2 linked regions of the Ketobacter alkanivorans genome follow. The protein of the gene in region 1 binds, or shares a complex with, the protein of each later gene. Links are inferred from orthologs where the notes say so. Each region holds a gene or a part of one and is shown in the gene's direction. Other genes may lie near its edges. The genes, in order: Kalk_RS03950 and cheY.

Region 1 (7,665 bases):
ATATTTGGTGGAAGGGCGACTGTTGCGGATGGTGGGGTTAACCCTTGAAGCGGTCGGCTGTAAAGCACCAGTTGGCAGTCATTGTACCATTCGCGGACAACATCATGTGGACGTCGAAACCGAGGTTGTCGGTTTTTCAGATCAGAAAATGTACCTTATGCCAATCGAGCCCGCTGCGGGGTTACAGCCTGGCGCACGGGTGATACCCAACCATCAAGTGTCGCGCGTTCCAGTTGGCCCTGGGTTGTTGGGGCGAGTGCTGGATGGGCGAGGCAAACCACTGGACAACAAAGGTCCGATCAAAGCGGATGCTTATGTGGATCTTCATCGTGAACCTATCAACCCGTTGGAGCGTAAACCTATTGATGAGCCGCTGGATGTAGGCGTACGTGCCATCAACAGTTTGCTAACGGTTGGTCGTGGTCAACGTATGGGTTTGTTTGCCGGTAGCGGTGTTGGTAAAAGCGTGCTGTTAGGAATGATGACAAGGTTCACTACCGCGGATATTACCGTCGTTGGTCTGATCGGGGAGCGGGGCAGAGAAGTTAAGGAATTTATCGAGCACAGCTTGGGTGAAGAGGGTTTAAAGCGCTCAGTGGTGGTTGCTTCGCCAGCTGATGATTCTCCCCTTATGCGTATGCATGGGGCGATGCTTGCCACTGCCATCGCCGAGCATTTTCGTGATGAGGGGAAGAATGTGTTGCTTTTGATGGACTCTTTGACGCGTTATGCGCAGGCGCAACGTGAAATCGCGTTGGCCGTAGGAGAGCCACCTGCCACCAAAGGTTATCCACCCTCAGTGTTTGCAAAATTGCCGCAGTTAGTGGAGCGTGCAGGTAACGGTAAGGAGGGTGGTGGATCCATAACCGCATTTTATACCGTGTTGACAGAAGGTGATGACGTGCAGGATCCCGTGGCGGATTCGGCTCGGGCGATCCTGGATGGTCACGTGGTGTTGTCGCGCCGTTTGGCGGAGGAGGGGCAATACCCCGCAATCGATATTGAAGCATCCATCAGTCGAGCAATGCCTCAAGTGGTAGAGGAAATTCACCTCCAGAAGGCTCAGGTGTTGAAGCGATTATATGCACGATATCAGCAAAGTAGAGATCTGATCAGTGTTGGGGCTTATGTCAAAGGCAGTGACCCGGAAACCGACCTTGCTATCAGTAAGATCGGGCCGATCCGATCCTATCTTGGGCAGGGCATGACTGAGCAGGTAAACTTCAAGCAGTCGTTGAAACAGCTTGATCAGCTTTTTAATAAAGGCTGAGAGTAGATGAAAAAATCAAAGCGTTTACTTCCTGTGCGTCAATTGAAGCATCAAGCCGAGCGCGAGGAGGCGAGAAAACTGGCGGATTTGCAGCGCGAATTGCAGGCGGCTCGTCACCAGCTGGGCGAGCTTGAAGGTTATCTAAAAGAGTACTTTGAAACTATACAGGGTCAGCAAAACAAAGTGACCCAAGCATCACAACTTGGGCTGTATCAAGCGTTCATCTCCCGTTTACAACATGCAATCAATCGTCAAGGGGAGCTTATTCAGCAGCGTCAGATTGCTGTTCAAGCGCAAACCCAGAAGTGGATAAAGGCCAGTGCGAGCCTTAAAACCATGGATCAGCTAATTGACAGCGCCCGTAGACACGAGGAATTGGAGGAATCCAAACGAGAACAGAAAATCCTGGATGACCGCCCTTTTAGAGGGGGTAATGGGTTTTAATTCTATTAAAAACAAAGAATTAAGATTTTCCTCGAAGTTGTATGTTCATTCATTTTCTCTTGAAATTGTATAAAACCCGCAAAAGCCATTCCCAATATTCATAAGAACCGACCAGCCGGCAGTTTTTTAGCCGAAGCTCTAGCGTAACTCCATAAGGAGTCTATTCTTTTTCTAAGGAAGCCATAAATTTACAAGGCCGAGTTCCGTGTTTGGCAATGAATGGATGACCACGCATATGGCAGAGTCGATTACCTACCAGCTAGAAAAATTTTCCGACATCAGCAAAGCTGAAAGTTTGCATGAGAAGTTGGAGTCTTACCTTAATGATGGTGTAAATGTCTCCATTGATGCATCTCAAGTTGAGCGCATTGACACCAGCGCTATGCAGATCTTGCTTTCCCTGTTTGCAACTATGGAAAAGCAGCATATGCAGTACTCAATCAGCAATCCCTCTGAACCTTTTGTAAAGGCGGCCTCATTGCTGGGTGTGTCAGAATTTTTAAAATTACAGCATTAAACGAGTATTAAACGGAGATCTGAAATGACTAAGATACTAGCTGTCGATGATAGCGCTTCCATGCGTCAAATGGTCAGCTTTACTTTGCAGGGGGCGGGCTATGAGGTGGTTGAAGCCTGCGATGGGCAGGATGCATTCAACAAGGCCAAGCAGGGTGGTGTCGATTTGGTTCTGTCTGATGTGAATATGCCGGTTATGGACGGAATAGCCCTTATAAAAAACCTAAGGACACTTCCCAATTACAAATTTACGCCCATCCTGATGTTAACCACTGAGTCTGCGGCTGATAAAAAAAGTGAGGGCAAGGCGGCGGGGGCGACAGGGTGGATTGTGAAGCCGTTTAATCCAGATCAGCTGTTGAACACCATCAAAAAAGTACTGGGATAGCACTATGAGTATCGATCTGAGTCAGTTCCACCAGGTATTCTTTGAGGAAAGTTTCGAAGGCTTGCAGGTGATGGAGTCAAGCCTGCTGGATCTTGATTGCGAGAACGTTGATTCAGAGACGATTAATAGTATTTTTCGTGCGGCTCATTCCATCAAAGGCAGTAGCAGCACGTTTGGGTTTACGGAGGTTGCAGAGTTTACTCACGTTCTTGAGACGCTACTTGATCAAGTGCGTGAGGGTTCGCGCCAGTTGCTTCCTGACCATGTTGATCTGTTGCTGCAGTCAGTAGATTGTTTGCACAGTATGTTGACTGCGCTGCAGGCAAAAGAGGCGGTGGATACAGAGCAGTCGAAGGTTTTGATTCAGGCGTTCAATGATATTCTTGAAGGGCGTGAACCGACGTCCTCAACTGATGCTTCTGCTGCGGGTGCCGCCGACGTTGCTACGTCACAAATGGCACCCACACTAGAGGCAGAGTCGGCTGAGGAAGTAACCTGGAATATAAAGTTCGTGCCAGATGGGAATCTATTGAGAACTGGCAATGAACCGCTGCGAATGTTTAGGGAACTGGCAGAACTGGGTGAGCTGGATGTTAAGGCAAACCTATCCAAATTGCCCGATATTCCAGTCTTGAACCCGGAAGAATGTCATCTAAGCTGGGAGATGTATTTAACTACAGTAAAACCCAAGTCGGATATTGAAGAAATATTCGAATGGGTTGTAGATGAGTCTGATATTACCATCTTAGCAACAGCGGGGTTGTTTGGTGAACTACCTAGTCAATCATCAGTTGTTGACCTTGATGCAGGAGCCCTGCCCGGCGGCGTTCCGGCAGAGCAGGCTGTTGAGCAACCTGAATCAGAAAAATTGCCCAAGAAGGACATAAAAGCGCCAACCCAAAAGGCTGCTGCGCAAAAGGATTCAGGGAAAAGCTCAGAGTCTACGTCGATCCGTGTGTCGATCGAAAAGATCGACAGTCTGGTAAACCTCGTTGGGGAGCTGGTCATAACTCAGTCCATGCTGGGGCAGCTGGGCAATGAATTTGATATGGATAAGCTTCAGAAGCTTCAGGAGGGGCTTGCTCAGCTAGAGCATAATACTCGTGAGCTTCAGGAAAGTGTTATGCGTATACGCATGCTTCCCATTAGCTTCACGTTCAGTCGCTTTCCTCGCATGGTGCGCGATCTTTCCAAGCAGTTGGGTAAGAAAATCGATCTCAAATTATTAGGCGAAAGCACCGAACTTGACAAAACAGTCATGGAAAAAATTGGCGATCCACTGGTTCATTTGGTGCGTAATGCGCTTGATCATGGTCTTGAGTTGCCGGAAGAACGTCGTGCGGCTGGTAAATCGGAGACAGGCACGATTACTCTCAACGCATTTCATCAGGGCGGCAACATCATAATTGAGATAATTGATGATGGTAAGGGCCTTAATAGTGAGAGAATTCTTGCAAAAGCCAGAGCGAATGGGGTGATTGGTGAGAGCGAAATTCTTACTGATGAACAAATCCAGGAGCTGATATTTCAGCCAGGATTTTCTACTGCGGAAAAGGTGACGGATGTATCCGGTCGCGGAGTAGGAATGGATGTGGTGCGACGTAATATACTTGAGTTAAATGGCAGTATCGAAGTGCGATCGGTAGCGGGAAAGGGAAGCACTTTTACTATACGTTTGCCGCTGACTTTGGCAATTTTGGATGGCCAGCTTATCAATATTGGCAACCAAACTTACATCATTCCATTGGTTTCTATTGTGGAGTCATTGCAGCCAAATATGGAGCTGGTTAATCACGTTGCCGGTGGTTGTGATGTGTTTCGTCTGCGTGATGAGTACATACCTATCATCAAATTATGCGAAGTTTTTGGTGTTGATCCCATTAGCGATAATCTGTCTGAAAGCTTACTGGTGGTGGTTGAAGTTGGAAATTCGAAAGTTGCGCTGGTTGTTGACGATTTGCTTGGCCAGCAACAGGTGGTGATTAAGAGCATGGAATCCAACTATAAAAAAGTGGATGGGATTTCCGGTGCTACCATTCTTGGTGATGGAACAGTATCACTGATACTAGATATTACCGATCTTATTCATATGGCTGGTGTAAGACAGCAGTCTAAGAATGGCTTGAAATTGGTTTCAAGCAAAATTCGGGCAGCGTAAGCAGTAACGGCTCTACAGGAGGCTGAATTATGGGCGCGGCAGAAGAACGTATTTATGACAGTAACGATGTTGAGATAACGTCAAAGGATAATGATCAGACCGACCAATATCTCACATTTATTATGGCCAGTGAGGAATACGGTGTAGATATATTGAGTGTCCAGGAGATTCGAGGTTGGGAGAGTGTTACCCCTATTCCCAATTCGCCTCCTCATGTTAAGGGCGTAATCAATCTGCGCGGAACCATTGTGCCAATAGTCGATCTTAGGCAACGGTTTGGGCTTAAGAACGTCGAATATGGGCCTCTAACAGTCGTTATTGTTTTGAAGGTTGCTACCGCAAAGGGTTCCAGAATTATGGGTATTGTTGTTGATGCGGTAAGCGATGTTTACAGCTTATCAGCAGAGGAAATGAAGTCTGCTCCTGACCTAGGCGATCACGTTAATACGCTCTACATTAAAGGCCTGGTAAATGTTAATAACAAAATGGTTATTCTTCTGGATATAAACGAGTTGCTTGGTTCGGACTCCATACCGGAAGTATCCATCAGTGCTATTAAAGAGCTAAAAGACGCACGTTGAACAGCCACTAGCCGTGTTGCTACGTATACCACTTCATTGGATGAAGAGCTGCATGCATGCAAACGATGAATGCAATTAAAGAAACTGGAAAATCTGCGAAGTCATTTGCCCTGCGCGAATTTCCTATGACGGACCAGGATTTTGAGACGATAAAGATTCTGGCAAAACAACGTACGGGAATTGAGCTGGGCGAACATAAAAAGGAGATGATTTATAGTCGAATTGTTCGCCGTATTCGCGCTTTGGGTATGAGCGACTTTCGACGTTATTTGCAGTATCTTGATGAGAGCCCTGAAGCGGAACTGACCAATTTCATTAATTCTATCACTACGAACCTAACTTCATTTTTTCGTGAATCCCATCATTTTGATTTTTTAGAATCGACGGTGATTCCTGAGCTGATAAAAAAGAAAAAGGGCTCCAACCGAATCAGAATATGGTCGGCAGGCTGCTCTACGGGTGAGGAACCTTACTCCATTGCGATGACGTTGCACAAAGGTCTGAACAAAGATCGCTGGAATGCCAAGATACTGGCAACGGATTTGGATACCAATGTGTTGGCCCATGGTCGGGCTGGCGTGTACTCTGCGGAACGAATCGGTAATATGAATCCAGATCTGGTTAAGAAATACTTTACCGGCATTGGAGATCGAAATGCATCTGGAGAAACGATGGAGGCGAAAGACTCTATAAAGCAGTTGATTACATTTAATAGTCTGAATCTGCTCGGTGATTGGCCTATGAAGGGAAAGTTCGACGTAATATTTTGTAGAAATGTCGTAATTTACTTCAGCAAGGATACTCAGCGTGAGTTGTTCGATCGCTATGCCAATATTCTCGAGCCGAATGGATATTTGTTCATCGGCCACTCTGAAAGTCTTCATGGAGTAACCAAAAGATTTGAGTCGGTGGGCAGAACCATATACAGGAAGGTGGCGTGATGAGCCACAGCATCAGGACTCAATTCCAGCCAACACATCTTCAACCTCCTGCACCTAAAGGATTTGCTCATATAAATCGCTACTGGGATAAGCAGCAGGGTGTTTATGCGGCGAAGATCCTGCCTGGAGAGTTCTATATTAGTACTGGCGGTGAAATGATCGTTACTGTGTTGGGGTCCTGTATCTCTGCATGTGTCCGTGATAAATATAAAGGCGTTGGCGGCATGAATCATTTTATGTTACCGGTTCAGCGCGAGAACATGGAGATGGGAGCGCTTTCTGCGCTCAGCGAGTCCGCCCGATACGGTAACTGGGCCATGGAGTACCTGATTAATGAAGTCCTTAAGAATGGTGGAGAGAAACGAAATCTTGAGGTTAAGGTGTTTGGTGGTGGCAAAGTATTGGAAAGCATGAATAAGATTGATATCGGCAAGAAAAATATCGACTTCGTACATCAGTTTATCGAAAATGAGTCGCTGCAATTGATAGCTGAGGATGTCGGTGGTTTGTATCCTAGAAAGGTGCTTTATTTTCCTGATACCGGATCAGTTAAGGTGCGAAAACTTAAAACAATCCGCAATGATGTTGTGTTTGAGCGTGAACGAACTTATGAGCGCGTTATTAACACCAAGCCTGCACAGGGCGATATCGAATTATTCGACTGAGATTGTTGATGAATGAATCAAAAAAAATAAAAGTTCTGATCGTTGATGATTCAGCAGTGATTCGTCAGATTCTGAGCCAAATAATATCTAATCACGATGATATGGAGGTTGTGGGAACTGCGGCCGATCCATACATTGCTCGTGATAAAATAAAGCAATTATCTCCGGATGTTATGACATTGGATGTGGAGATGCCAAGGATGGATGGCATCACGTTCCTCAAGAATCTGATGAGGCTGCGGCCTATGCCCGTCATCATGATATCCACGCTTACTGAGGCTGGAGCTGGCATAACTTTAGAGGCACTCCAAATTGGGGCCTTCGATTACTTGCCAAAGCCTAAGGAGAACTTAGGCAAGGGTTTGTTTGAATACGAGCAACAGATCGTAGAAAAGATTCGGGCTGCAGCGGTGGCAAATGTCCAGCGCCTCGAGTTAAATTCTCTTCGTTCCAAATCCGATGCCGAGCAAGAGCGGCCTAAAATTGCCTCTTACGCTCCTAAATCCGATTACATCATTGCCATTGGTGCCTCAACCGGGGGCACCGAGGCAATCAAAGAGGTGCTGTTGGGTCTGCCTGCAAACTGTCCGCCTGTCGTGATCACTCAGCATATTCCTCCTCAGTTCAGCGCATCTTATGCCATGCGGATGGATAACACCTGTGCTATGAATGTACATGAAGCCACATCCAATCAAAAGCTTC
Region 2 (7,639 bases), 3.5 Mb from region 1 along the record:
GATAATTTGGATCTACTGCCTAATGCTTACCGCGTAACGCTAATGGGGGTGGCGATTGAGGAGGCAGAGATTCATGCAGACCGTGAGCTTGCTATCAACCCCGGGCAAGTGTTCGGGGCGATCAATGGTATCGAATGTAAGGATCCCGCGTTCGGGCTGGATGCCGTTTGGATTGAGCCAAGTCAGCGTGATCAGGCGCAAACCATGGGTTACACGGTAGTAGATGCAAGTACGGTTGTAGCTACGCATATAAATCAGGTGATGTTACGGCACGCCCATGAACTGCTTGGTTTTGAGGAGGTGCAGAAGCTGCTGGAGAATTTGCAGAAAGCATCGCCGAAGCTGGTGGAAAACCTGGTGCCGAATCCCTTGCCCTTAAGCAAGTTGCATAAAGTCCTGCAGAATTTATTGCAGGAAGATGTACCGATTCGGGATATTCGCACCATTGCCGAAGCCTTGGCGGAGATGGCACCAAAGAGTCAAGACGCTGACGCTCTCACCTCTGCCGCCCGTGTCTCGTTATCCCGCTTGATCGTCCAGACCATATACGGTGTGGGGCGTGAGCTGCCTGTTATCACGCTTCAACCGGAGTTGGAACAGTTGTTGCTACAAGCTGTACAGCAGGCCATAAATTCTGGCGGTACTGCCAGCGATGCGGTGATCGAGCCGGGCTTGGCGGAAAAACTGCAACGCTCCGTATCCAATGCAGTTCAGAAGCAGGAGTTAGCAGGTAATCCACCAGTTTTGTTGGTTTCGGCGGGCATCCGCCCCATGCTGTCGCGCTTTTTGCGGTTCAGTGTTCAGGGCTTAAATGTACTGTCATACAACGAAATACCGGATAACAAACAGATTACAATTACCGCTTCTGTGGGCCAATAACCAGTAAACGATGGCGACTGAAGCAGCGAGGATACGACGATCATGAACACAAAAAAATTCATAGCAGCGGATATGCGTCAGGCTTTGAAGTTGGTTCGTGAAGAGTTGGGTGCAGATGCAGTGATTCTCTCCAACCGTAAGGTGGCCGGTGGCATTGAAATTGTTGCCGCCGCCGACTACGACGAATTTGTTGAGCAGCACAAAGCCCGCGAGCGCAAGCAGAATCATATTCCTGATTTCATGAGCGATAGTGCCAGTTCACCAGCGTTGGGGGATCCGGCTCGGTTGTTGAATGACAGGGGTGGTTTTGCTCCTACCGCCGAAGACAAGTCAAATTTGATTGAAGCGTTGCAGCGTCGTGAGCAGGCCAATCAGAAATTCAATGAAATGTGGCTGAAGCAGTTAAACAGTCGAGAAGAGCAGTCTGATCGGGATGTCGAGGTTCGGTTAAGTCAGCAGGCCAGGGTGCAGGCGGATGTGGCCGCACCAGCTCCTGCCACAACCGCGACTCCTGAAGTGGCTGCTGTGTCTTCTCCTGCTGTTACAGTTGCTTCCGCTGCTCCTGCGCCGATTGTTGCAGCACCTTCTGCGGCCAGCCCTGAATGGGCTGAAATGCGAGGAGAACTGAACCAGTTGCGTCAGATGCTGAATGTGCAGATGGCTAATGTTGCCTGGGGCGATTTTTCTCATCGCCATCCACTGGAGGCTTCGGTATTCAAAAAATTGGCTCGTTTGGGCTTATCCCCTGCGCTGTGCCGAAAGCTGGTGAGAAACCTGAAGCCAGGCACTGATCTTAAATTGGCTTGGCGCGAGGCATTGCTGGAGCTGAGCGATGACCTGCCGTTGCTGGGTGAAGACATAGCCGCTCATGGGGGCATTTTTGCCTTTGTTGGGCCTGCAGGGGTGGGCAAGACCACCACCATTGCCAAGATTGCTACCCGCTTTGTGCTGGAGCATGGTGCCGAGAATTTGGCGCTTATTACCACCGACAGTTACCGTATTGCCGGACATGAGCAGCTGAGCACTCTGGGGCGTATCCTTAAAGTGCCGGTTCGAGTCGTGACCGAGCAGCAGAGTCTTGATCAATTATTGCGCTCTTTGTCCCGTAAGAAGCTGATTTTGGTGGATACTGCCGGTTTGAGTCATAAAGATCAGGTACATCAGGAACAAATGACTATGCTTGAGAGCATGGGGGCAAATATTCAACGTTGGCTGGTTCTGTCCTCTACCAGTCAGCGACGTATTCTGGATAAGGCTATCAATGAATATAAACAGTTGAATCTAGAGGGCTGTATTCTCACAAAACTGGACGAATCGGCCAGTTTGGGCGAGGCTTTAAGTGTCGCGATCGAATCGCAGCTACCTATTGCCTATATCACGGATGGCCAGAACATCCCGGACGACATAGCCCGCCCGCAAGCCACCCGCTTGATCAATCATGCCATCGCTCTGGCGAAGGAGTATCGCATGGACGATGCATTGGTAGCGGATATGTACAGCGACGCCATCTCCGAAATGGAACCGGATCTGGCTTACGGATAAAAGACGACACAAGGTGCACACAAAAACGTTTATGAGTAATCATCCCGTACAGGTAATCGCCATCACCGGCGGCAAAGGTGGGGTAGGCAAGAGCAACGTCTCAATTAATCTGGGGATGTGCTTGTCTGAAATAGGCCGCAGAGTCGTGTTGCTGGATGCCGATCTCGGGTTGGGCAATCTGGATATTCTGCTGGGTATCAGCTCCCGTGAGAATCTTTCCCATGTATTAAAAGGTGAGTGCGGCATCAAGGACATCCTTGTAGAGGGTCCTGGCGGCATCAAAATCGTACCGGCTTCGTCGGGTACGCAAGAACTGGTGAGCATGGGGCCCCGTGAACATGCCGGTTTGATCCATGCTTTTAGCGAACTAAGCGATGATGTGGATGTGCTGTTAATTGATACAGCAGCAGGCATTTCGGAAATGGTGATGAGCTTCGTGACCGCTGCACAGGAAAGCCTGTTTGTGGTGACCAACGAGCCGACCTCTATTACTGACGCATACGCCATGATGAAGATTCTTAACCAGAAGCACGGTATTTACCGCTTCAACGTGGTGGCCAACATGGTTCGCACGCAGCAAGAAGGTCGCGAAATCTATAATAAGCTTACCAAAGTGACGGATCGGTTTTTGGATGTGGCTCTGCAATTTTCGGGGTGCATTCCATTTGATGACTACCTGCGTAAGGCGGTCATGCGGCAAAAGCCAGTAGTGGAGGCCTATCCCCGCAGTAAAGCGGCGCTGGCATTCCGCTCGCTGGCAAATAAAGTAGACAGCTGGCCATTACCCACAACGCCTCGAGGGCACCTTGAGTTCTTTGTGGATCGGTTGGTGCAAGGAGCGGTTGCCCGTTAGGACGCCAGGTTACCCCGATGCAGGGCATGAAGCGACAGGCTATGTATAACGATGAATCGGCGCCACAAATAGATGTCCTGGTGGAGCAGCATACTCCGCTGGTGAAACGCATCGCCCATCATCTTTTGGCTCGAATGCCTTCAGGCGTGGCGGTGGAAGATTTGTATCAGGCTGGCATGATTGGTTTGCTGGATGCGTTGAAGCGCTATGACAGCAGCAAAGGCGCCAGCTTTGAAACCTACGCAGGCATTCGCATCCGCGGAGCCATGGTGGACGAAGTTCGCAAGGGTGAATGGGCGCCACGTTCGGTACATCGTAACGCTCGACGTATCCAGCAAGTGATTCGCGATATTGAACATGAAACAGGTGCCGATGCACGGGATCGGGATATTGCAGATCGCCTTGGCATTTCCATGGAAGAGTACCACGCCATGTTGCAAGACAGCATGGCGACACGGCTGTTCAGCCTCAATGAGCTTGAATCCGTCGAAGACAACATTACCACCGGGTTGCAGCAAGAACAGGCTCACAACCCCCTGGATGACCTCCAAAGTGGGGTATTCCGCACCCACCTGGCCCGCGCGATTGAACAGTTACCTGAGCGGGAGCAATTGGTCATATCCCTTTACTACGACGAAGAACTAAATCTTAAGGAAATCGGGCAGGTACTGGGAGTTAGCGAATCTCGTGTCAGCCAAATTCACAGTCAGGCCGCCCAACGATTGCGCGCCCGTCTACAAGAGTGGCTTTGATTCTTCTACAAAAACTGGATCACACCAAATCTGCTACTAGACTTAAGCGGTAGAGACTGTTGAAAGGCCCGGAAACCGTCAGCTTATCGCTGGTTGGGGCATTTAACAGCCAGTTACAGCAGTAGTTTGCTTAACAGACGTAGTGAACTGGGTTCATTGGAGGCAACCTTGGACAAGAATATGAAAATTCTCATTGTTGATGACTTTTCCACGATGAGACGCATTATCAAGAACCTGCTACGCGACCTTGGGTTCACCAATACCCAGGAAGCCGACGACGGAAGTTCTGCTTTGCCATTACTGAAAGCCTCGGATTTTGACTTTCTTATTACAGATTGGAATATGCCGGGAATGACGGGTATAGACCTGCTGAAGGCGGTGCGTGCGGATGAAAAGCTGCAGAGCCTACCTGTATTGATGGTGACAGCTGAAGCCAAGCGAGAGCAGATCATCGAAGCCGCGCAAGCTGGCGTTAACGGCTATGTTGTGAAGCCCTTCACCGCTCAGGCATTGAAAGAAAAGATCGAGAAGATCTTTGAGCGGGTAGATGCATAGCACTATTCACCGTTAACGGCAGATGTGAGATTAGCATGACGGAGCAAGCTCAGCAGGACAGTTTGGTGGAGTACGCCAAAACCCTGGTTGAACAACTGGAAAGTGGTGATGCGAAGGAGGCGATGCGAACCATCTCCTCTTTGCACCAGCAGCGGGATCAGGTGTTGTTTCAAGAAGTTGGAAAGTTGACCCGTAGCCTGCATGAGTCAATCAAAAACTTTGCGATTGATACCAGTGACAGCGTGATGCGCGATGAAATGTCGCGTATGCAGGATGCATCCCAGCGATTGAATTATGTCATCGAAAAAACAGAACAGGCGGCTAACAAAACTATGGACATGGTGGAGCACACCATGCCGGTTTCTGGTCACCTGCGGGAAAGTGCCCAATCCCTGAAAGAGGAGTGGGACAAACTTATGCGCCGTGAAATGAGCGCAGATGAGTTTCGACAGTTAACGAAAAAAGTGGATGGTTTTTTAGTAACTGCAGTGGCAGATGCATCCACAATTGACTCCAATCTTTCCAACATCATGCTGGCGCAGGATTTTCAAGATCTGACCGGTCAGGTGATCAAGCGAGTCATTCAGCTAGTAAAAGAAGTAGAAGATAACCTGGTGAATCTGGTGGCAATGGCGAGCACCATTGATCAGATTACCGGTGCTAAACATGAACTTCCCCAGAAAGACATGAAGGCTAATGAGGCAGATATTGGACCCGAGGGGCCAATTATGAATCCAGAGGCGCGAGAAGATGTTGTCTCGGGTCAGGATGATGTGGATGCCTTGTTATCCAGTCTTGGGTTTTAGAGGAGTTAGGGGATGAGCTTCGAAGGTGATGAAGAAATACTACAGGACTTCCTGGTTGAGGCCGGGGAGATACTGGAAGTACTGTCAGAACAACTGGTTGATCTGGAAAACCGACCCGACGACGCTGATCTTCTAAACGCAATATTCCGAGGATTTCACACAGTAAAAGGTGGGGCAGGGTTTCTGCAATTGGACACCCTGGTGGATCTTTGTCACGCGGCAGAAAACATATTCGATTTGTTGCGTAATGGAAAGTTGTCGATCAATGCAGAATTAATGGACGTAGTGTTGCAGGCGCTGGACGCTGTGAACAGTATGTTCGAGCAGGTTCATGGCCGCCAGTATCCAGATCCTGCTGATCCTGCCTTGATGAATGCGCTACATGCCATTTTGCAGGGTGATACACCGGCTGCTCCTACAGCGGAGCCTGCAGCTGAGGAAGCTCCCGTTGCCAGTGAAGCGGCTGATAAAGGCGATATCACTGACGAAGAGTTCGAGCAGTTTTTGGATGCGCTGGACGAAGGCAAAGACAAGGCACCAGCAGCACCGGCTACCAATACATCAGATGGAATAGATTTGTTTGGCGAAGATGATGAAGTCGCCGCCGCCTCGGCTTCAACCTCTGACGAAATCACAGAAGATGAATTTGAAGCGCTGTTGGATCAGTTGCATGGTAAAGGCAAGATTGGTGGAGCTGCTGCTGCGGCCGCCGAGCCAGAGCCGGCTGCTGCAACTGGCTCCGACGAAATATCAGATGACGAATTTGAATCCCTGTTAGATGAATTGCATGGCAAAGGTCGACACGGCGGTACACCAAAAACTGAGGGCGATGAAGGTGAACCTGCAGCGGCAAGTACTGATGGCCAATTAATCAGCGACGATGAATTTGAATCCCTGTTAGATGAGTTGCATGGTAAGGGTAAAGGGCCTACTACCGGAGCAGTCGAGGAGAAAGCACCAGCTGCACCTGCCGCAAGTAAGTCAGCGACACCTGCCCCTGCCGCAAAAGCGCCTGCACAGCCATCATCGCCGCCTCAGGCTGCGCCGAAAAAAGCAGAGGCACCCACTGCCAAGCCTGCAGCCACTGCCAGCCCAGCCAAAAAAGAGGCTGTTGCCCGCGGAGCCGCGCCGCCAAAAGAGGCTCCGGCTGCTGCAGAAAATACGGTTCGCGTTGATACCAAGCGCCTCGATGACATCATGAATATGGTGGGCGAGCTGGTATTGGTACGAAACCGCCTGGTGCGTTTAGGCTTGCGAACCGCCGATGAAGATCTGGCAAAAGCCGTTGCCAACCTGGATGTGGTCACCGGCGATCTGCAAACCGCAGTCATGAAAACCCGGATGCAGCCGATCAAGAAGGTATTCGGTCGCTTCCCTCGCGTTGTTCGGGATTTGGCACGTAACCTGAAAAAAGAAATCACCTTGGAATTGGAAGGTGAGGAGACGGATCTTGATAAAAACCTGGTGGAGGCTTTGGCTGATCCACTGGTTCACTTGGTTCGCAATAGCGTTGACCATGGTATTGAGGCACCCGATGTACGTGAGAGCATGGGTAAGCCTCGTATGGGTAAAGTGTTTCTTGCTGCGGAGCAAGAAGGTGATCATATCGTGTTATCGATCACCGATGATGGCGGCGGTATGGATCCGGATATGTTACGCCGAAAAGCCGTTGAAAAAGGTTTGATGGACACTGAGGCGGCCGATCGGCTCAGTGATCCTGAAGCGTTCAATTTGATATTCCATCCTGGGTTTTCCACCAAAGATCAGATTTCCGATGTGTCTGGTCGTGGTGTGGGTATGGACGTAGTGAAGACCAAAATCACCCAACTCAATGGCATGATCGAGGTTCATTCCGAAAAGAATGTCGGCACTCGTATCGCTATCAAGGTTCCACTTACGCTCGCCATCATGCCAACGCTGATGGTCATGCTGGGAACGCAGGCGTTTGCGTTGCCGTTGGTTAATGTGAATGAAATTTTTCACCTGGATCTCTCCCGCACCAATGTGGTGGATGGCCAGGAGGTTGTGGTTGTGCGTGAAAAAGCGCTGCCGTTGTTTCACCTAAAACGCTGGTTAATACGTGGTACCACCGGTAAGGATACTGAAGCCCATGTGGTGATTGTGAGTGTGGGCACGCAGAAGGTGGGTTTTGTTGTGGATCAGCTTATCGGCCAGGAAGAAGTGGTCATCAAACCTTTGGGCAGGATGCTGCATGGCACGCCTGGTATGGCAGGCGCCACAATCACGGGAGA

Evidence for each region.
Region 2: the proteins of Kalk_RS03950 (region 1) and cheY are in contact, whole or in part, in a solved structure (PDB 1A0O), measured with the Escherichia coli proteins. The link is inferred for Ketobacter alkanivorans from one-to-one orthologs.

Annotation. Positions count from the first base shown.
Region 1 is NZ_CP022684.1:953,213-960,877, reverse strand. Bases 2,212-5,199 are described here. They hold Kalk_RS03950 (chemotaxis protein CheA), read left to right. Parts: upstream 2,212-2,622; coding sequence 2,623-4,776; downstream 4,777-5,199. Other genes in these bases: Kalk_RS03945 (chemotaxis protein CheW), read left to right, coding at 4,806-5,199; Kalk_RS03955 (response regulator), read left to right, coding at 2,256-2,618; Kalk_RS03960 (STAS domain-containing protein), read left to right, coding at 2,212-2,231. Outside these bases: flagellar protein export ATPase FliI, read left to right, coding at 1-1,270; flagellar export protein FliJ, read left to right, coding at 1,277-1,714; more of Kalk_RS03960, read left to right, coding at 1,938-2,211; more of Kalk_RS03945, read left to right, coding at 5,200-5,357; Kalk_RS03940 (CheR family methyltransferase), read left to right, coding at 5,414-6,298; chemoreceptor glutamine deamidase CheD, read left to right, coding at 6,298-6,963; Kalk_RS03930 (protein-glutamate methylesterase/protein-glutamine glutaminase), read left to right, coding at 6,972-7,665. UniProt on the Escherichia coli protein: Involved in the transmission of sensory signals from the chemoreceptors to the flagellar motors. CheA is autophosphorylated; it can transfer its phosphate group to either CheB or CheY.
Region 2 is NZ_CP022684.1:4,432,385-4,440,023, forward strand. Bases 2,926-5,887 are described here. They hold cheY (chemotaxis response regulator CheY), read left to right. Parts: upstream 2,926-4,194; coding sequence 4,195-4,581; downstream 4,582-5,887. Other genes in these bases: Kalk_RS18980 (MinD/ParA family protein), read left to right, coding at 2,926-3,274; Kalk_RS18985 (RNA polymerase sigma factor FliA), read left to right, coding at 3,316-4,026; Kalk_RS18995 (protein phosphatase CheZ), read left to right, coding at 4,617-5,387; Kalk_RS19000 (chemotaxis protein CheA), read left to right, coding at 5,400-5,887. In the rest of the region: flagellar biosynthesis protein FlhA, read left to right, coding at 1-879; flagellar biosynthesis protein FlhF, read left to right, coding at 922-2,421; more of Kalk_RS18980, read left to right, coding at 2,453-2,925; more of Kalk_RS19000, read left to right, coding at 5,888-7,639. UniProt on the Escherichia coli protein: Involved in the transmission of sensory signals from the chemoreceptors to the flagellar motors.